DNA from 2 places in the Enterobacter sp. SA197 genome. Region 2 is predicted to be linked to the other one. Evidence: riboswitches for the same ligand, from Rfam matches in the RefSeq annotation. Region 2 holds a riboswitch; the other holds the start of a gene.
The links. A riboswitch is a leader RNA that binds a small molecule or an ion and turns the genes downstream of it on or off. The one in region 2 is predicted to bind cobalamin.
Positions count from the first base shown of each region.

Region 1: linked by a shared signal. The riboswitch ahead of btuB (TonB-dependent vitamin B12 receptor BtuB) and the one ahead of M1D91_RS14860 (cobyrinate a,c-diamide synthase) in region 2 are both predicted to bind cobalamin.

Region 1 is NZ_CP096393.1:139,418-142,548, forward strand. It holds gene trmA (tRNA (uridine(54)-C5)-methyltransferase TrmA) at 1-1,001, opposite strand, end outside; cobalamin riboswitch at 1,120-1,299, shown strand; gene btuB (TonB-dependent vitamin B12 receptor BtuB) at 1,366-3,131, shown strand, end outside.
Region 2 is NZ_CP096393.1:3,129,691-3,132,821, forward strand. It holds gene M1D91_RS14860 (cobyrinate a,c-diamide synthase) at 1-1,297, opposite strand, end outside; cobalamin riboswitch at 1,399-1,577, opposite strand; gene pocR (transcriptional regulator PocR) at 1,804-2,715, opposite strand; gene pduF (propanediol diffusion facilitator PduF) at 2,935-3,131, opposite strand, start outside.

The sequences.
Region 1 (3,131 bases), 2.0 Mb from region 2:
TCAAGATTCTTACACAAGGTTTCCGGATTACAGGAAATGTACAAAATCCGGGGATACGCCTGCACCATCTTCTCGGTTTCGCTGTCCAGCCCACTGCGCGGTGGATCGACGAAAATCGTCTCGCACTGATAGCTCTTTAAATCGATCCCCTGCAGGCGGTTGAACGCACGCACGCCGTTCATTGCCTGGGTGAACTCTTCTGCCGACATGCGGATAATCTGCACATTATCGATATGGTTTGCGGCAATGTTGTATTGCGCTGCCGCTACCGATGGCTTGGCGATTTCCGTTGCCAGAACGCGGTCGAAATTACGGGCGAGTGCCAGTGAGAAGTTGCCGTTACCGCAGTATAGTTCGAGCAGATCCCCGGTTGACCCTTTTGTTGCACCCAGCGCCCACTCCAGCATCTGTATATTCATGGCGGCATTAGGTTGTGTGAAGCTGTTTTCTACCTGGCGGTAGATCATCTCTTTACCCGCAACGGGCAGACGCTCATCAATAAAGTCCTGATCAAGCGCAATCTTGGTTTTGGTTGCTCGGCCAATCAGTTGCACATTCAGGTTTTGTGCCCGCAGGGCATCACGCAGGCGGGTCGCCTCTTCACGCCACGCCTCGTCCAGCTTTTTGTGATAGAGCAGAGTGACGATGGCCTGATTGCTGAGGGTGGTCAGGTAATCAATCTGGAAAAGCTTATGGCGCAGCGTTTTGTTCTCGCGCAGGCTCTCCATCAACACCTTCATCAGCTGATTAATCAGCTCACTTGCCGCCGGGAAACTGTCCACGCGAATACGACTTTTGCTCTGCTGATCGAAAATGATGTGGTACAGGTCGTCGCCATCGTGCCAGATGCGGAACTCGGCACGCATACGGTAATGGCTGACCGGCGAGCGGAACACCTCCGGTACGGGCGCGGAGAAGGGCGTCATCATCGACTGCAGACGCACGACTTTCTCGGCAAGTTGCGCATCATACTGTTCTGTTGGCAGGTGTTCGGGAGTCATCGTATTTCCTGAATGAGTAAGAATAACGCGGGGATTGTAGGGGTTGCTCAGGGGATGTCCAGCGCCGGATGTTTTTTCGATTCACCTCATAGCAGTCTGGACATCTATATGTTTATGAATGTAGCATCCCTGTTCCGGTCCTGTAAGTTAAAAGGGAATCCAGTGTAAATCTGGAGCTGACGCGCAGCGGTAAGGAAAGGTGGGATGATAGCGAAAGCAGACACTGCTTATAAAAGTGGGAAGTCATCATCTTGTAGTACCTCCAAGCCCGAAGACCTGCCGGAGTTACGTCGCAATTGGTACCGTCGTCGCGAGCTACTGAGGGTACCTGCGGCATCCTTCCTATTATGTGGATGCTTACACAATGATAAAAAAAGTTTCGCTGCTGACGGCGCTCTCCGTCACGGCATTTTCTGGCTGGGCGCAGGACAGCAACCCGGACACGCTGGTGGTGACAGCAAATCGTTTTCAACAGCCTGCCAAAACGGTACTGGCGCCCACGGAAGTCGTAACTCGTGAGGATATCGATCGCTGGCAGTCACGCTCCCTGGTTGACGTACTACGTCGACTGCCTGGCGTGGATATCGCGCAAAATGGTGGTCTGGGTCAGACCGCCTCTGTTTTTGTTCGGGGTACAGAAGCGAAACACCTGTTGCTGTTGATTGATGGCGTGCCGGTTGCACGCTCCGGTATTTCAAACGACCCGGAGCTTAACCAGATCCCCCTCTCTTTAGTGCAGCGCGTTGAATACATCCGTGGCCCGCGCTCGACCGTTTACGGCTCCGGCGCAATCGGTGGTGTGGTTAACGTCATTACCCAGAGCGGTGGCGAGCAATCGCAGATTAATGCCAGCATCGGTTCGAAAGGATACCAGACCTATGACGGCACACTGCGGCAGCGCTTTGATGACACCGTGGTCACTGCCGCTGGATCCTACACCAGTACTCGTGGTTTTAACGTGCAGCCGGGCTCTTCATGGGACCATGATGCTGACCGTGATGGTTACCGCAATAAAACCTTCTGGGGAAGCCTGCAGCATAAGTTCAACGACAATATTGACGGCTTCTTCCGTGGGTACAGCTTTAGCAATAATGTGGACTATGACCTTGGCAGCCCGCCGTTCCTGCCGGAATACAGTGCGGATGAGCGTCAGTTGTACAGTCAGGGGTGGGATACCGGCCTGAGCCTTAATCAGGGGATCTACTCGTCCCAGCTGGTGGCGAGCTACCAGAAAAGCAAAGACTACAACTACAGCAGCATCTATGGTCGTTATGAAGACGGCACCACGCTGGATGACATGGAGCAGCGTTATATTCAGTGGGCGAATAATGTTGCAGTTGGTCATGGTTCGGTGAGCGCAGGCGCAGACTGGAAACAGGAACGTCTGGTCTCCTCTAACAAACGCTCTCGTGAAGCCTACGACCGCGATAATACCGGACTCTACCTGTCTGGCCTGCAGCAGTTTGGCGACGTCACGCTGGAAGCCTCCGGGCGTGAGGACAAAGACGAAGAGTTCGGCTGGCACGGCACCTGGCAGACGGCTGCAGGCTGGGAGTTCGTTGAAAACTATCGTCTGACGCTCTCTTACGGTACCGGCTTCCTGGCGCCGTCGTTGGGGCAGCAGTTTGGTGCGAAGCGTTTTAACATTGCCTCCAATCCGGATCTTAAGCCGGAGGAGTCTAAGCAATGGGAAGCGGGTATTGAGGGACTGAGCGGGCCGCTTGACTGGCGCCTGTCTGCTTATCGTTATGAGATTGATAATCTTATTACCTACAGCGACACGGCTTATTACAACATCAACTCGGCAACGATTAAGGGCGTAGAGTGGACGGGCACTGTGGACACCGGCATCTTCTCTCACCGCGTTACGCTGCAATATATTGACCCGCGTGATGATGAAACTGACGAAGTGCTGCCACGTCGTGCGAAGCGCCAGGCCAAGTATCAGCTTGACTGGGCGGTCTTCGATGTGGACATGAATCTTGCCTGGGAGTATTTCGGTAAGCGCTACGACAACAGAACATCGGCCTACAATCCTGAGCAACGTGTGTTGCCAGGTTACAGTACTGTCGATTTTTCTGCGTCATATCCAGTGACCTCACACCTGACAGTTCGTGGTAAAATAGCTAA
Region 2 (3,131 bases):
ACGTGTTACCCACCTGCCAGCCACCCTGCCATTTCGCCAGTACTGCATTATCCCGCCTCTTCTGGCAGTCCATCACGGCTTCATGAACGGGGGTAAAATCGGAGTAGTGGAATTCATGCCCGCGCAGCGTTTCACCTTCATCCGCCAGCAGCGTTGGCTGGCGGGCGGTGGCTTCGCAGTAGCCAAAGCGGGTCAGTCGTTTGCCCATCTCGCTGTGACCGGGGATGACGCCCGCCAGGGTATGCATCTGGCCTTCGGCATCACGCAGGGAGGAGCCCAGATACATCAACCCGCCGCACTCCGCGTAAATGGCGACACCACGATGATGTGCATTGCGAATGGCTTCCAGCATGAGGGTGTTAGCCGCAAGCGCGCGAGCATGCAGTTCCGGATAACCTCCGCCAAGCCACAGCATCTGGCACTCCGGCAATTCTGTGTCATGAAGCGGGCTGAAGCGGACAATAGTCACGCCAGCGTTTTTCAGCAGTTGCAGGTTATCCGGGTAGTAGAAATTGAATGCTTCATCATCAGCGAGGGCAAGGGTTAATCCTGCCCCGGCATCCCGGGCAGGGAGCGCAGGCCACTCTCCTTGTGGCAACGTGTCGAGCGCCGTTAACGAGAGGAGTGTGTTGATATCAACCGTTTGCTCCAGGCGCGCGGCGAAATCCTGCCAGGCCTGAGCGTCAACCATCGACTCCCGGGCGGTCACCAGCCCAAGATGGCGTTCAGGTAATACCACCCCGGCGCTGACCGGGATATATCCCAGCACGGGAATACCACAATAGTGCTCAATGGCCTGTTTAAGCAGATGGTAATGGTTGTCGCTGTTAACACGGTTAACAATCGTGCCAACGATGCGTACTTTCGGGTCGAAATGCTGGAATCCCATCACCGTGGCCGCAACGGAGGTAGAGACCGCTTTGCCATCCACCAGCAGAATAACCGGCACGCCAAGTTGTTTGGCCAGTGCCGCACTACTGCAATAATCGGGGTCAACGCCATAGCCGTCATACAGCCCCATTACCCCCTCAATCACCGCCACATCAGTATGTTGCATCTGCTGGCTGAACAGCGCATTCAGGGTGGAGTCGGGCAGCATAAAACTGTCGAGGTTACGGGAGGGGATGCCGGTAATCGCCGTATGCCAGGCGGTATCGAGGTAATCGGGTCCTGCTTTAAAAGGTTGCACCCGCATGCCGCGCTGTTGTAAGGCCCTCAGCAAACCGAGCGTGACGGTGGTTTTCCCACAGCCGCTGCCGGTTCCGGCAAGAATAAAGGCACAACGCTTGTCAGACATCCTTTAAAACCCCGTTAAGGGTGGAAAGGCTGCGTCGGGATGCGCGTGGTCCCAGTGCTATGACTGTACGCGTCTCTGCAACCGACTTCCCACCGAAGTTGTTGAGTGTCACCTGTCAGGTCGGTCTTCTGGCTTAGCGTCATCCTCGCCCGTCCTTCCCGACCCTAAGGTCAGTGGTCTATACGGGGTTGTCGGCATCACAGCAGCGGGGGCTGCGGGGGAGTCTCACCCCCTTCCCTGCCACAAATAGTTGTGGCGAACCTGATGGCTTCATTTTCACGCTTCACCCGATACCACGATATAAGCTCAGGTGAAACGGCAATTTTGCCCTGACTGCAATCTATCGCATCAGGGAAATAAAAACTGGTTGAGTTTATCTTTATGGATGCAATATTTTGTTGCGCTATAACAATTTATTGCGATGCAATATCTTCAAGCCCTTATCAGAACAGCAATTCAGACCATTTCATTACCTTCATCAACAACAAAAAATTGTTCCTGGAAAGTTAATCGCTGTCACCATTCGCATTATTTTGCAGGCGAAAGACCTGCGGTGTGACCTGATAAGTCTGACGAAACACTTTGCAAAAATAGCTGGTTTGAGAAAATCCTAAATTGCGGGCAATACTGGCAATGCTCCAGTCGCTATGACACAACATCTCTTTTGCACTGGCCATTCTCTGCCGATTCACCCAGGCATTAAAACCAATACCCTGATATTTCTTGAACAGTTTGCTGAAATAATAAGGGCTGAGGTAGACATGGGCGGCCACATCCTCAAGACGAAGTTCGTCAGAAAGATGGGCATCGATATAGCGGAGCGCCTTTTTCATCTTACTGTCGTGAGGACCCTGATTACGACTCGTTTTTCCCGCTTCCGGGGATGGCTGCTGATCTTTGATGACGACAAAATTAAGCTGTTTCTTAAGGCAGTTTTCAACGATGAGTTTCAGCAAATCCGCGGACGCCATTACCCGTGAATAGTCCATTTCGGGCACATTACGAAATTCATCCATCAATTTCTGATCGGTTTGCCAGCGGTCATCTGCATTGAGAATATTGATTAACTCCACGCTCTCTCCTTCCCGTAAGCGCACCTGCCCGCACAGCACAAATCCTACGAGGTGACCTGCGATAACAAGGGGAATGGAGAAATCCGTTAATCCCGCATGACAGCGATATATGCAGGGCTGATTTGATTTCGAAGCTTCAAAACCACCGCAGCGATCGCTCATGCGACACCGGGCGCTATGTTGCGGATTCTGCCGCATCAGCTGGCAAAAGGGGGTGAAATTAAAAAGCTCGGAAATTTCTTCGCCGTGGATATTAACGACAACAACGGCCAGACCGGTGGCTTGTGCAAAATCCTGGGCGATTTTATTAATGAGTTCCGAGTTGAGGGCACTCGCAGAAATCATGATAAAACCTCTCAGTTAATTTTAATTTATTGTTATAAAAAACCAGTTCGTTTACAGCTTTTTAATGTTGCTGGTTAATTGTCAACAAGTTAAGCCGATAAACTCAATGCAAGATAACAAAAGTCTCCCATCCCTGGGAGACGATTTCTTACGTTCGTGAAAGCAGATCACGAAATAAATTTTTAACGTTGCTTTAACGGCGCGGAATATTACCCCTCATTATGAGTGCTCTTTTTCCTCTAACGTACAGAGATTACAGGGCAAATTTTTGCCAATAAGGTAGCGATAACATGCGGCACCACCGCAGGCACCCATTATCGGGGCAATAACAGGCACGAGGAAGTAAGGGATATCCCGCCCGCCAGTAAAGGCAATGTCGCCCCAGCCTGCGAAGAAGAGAAAAAGTTTAGGACCAA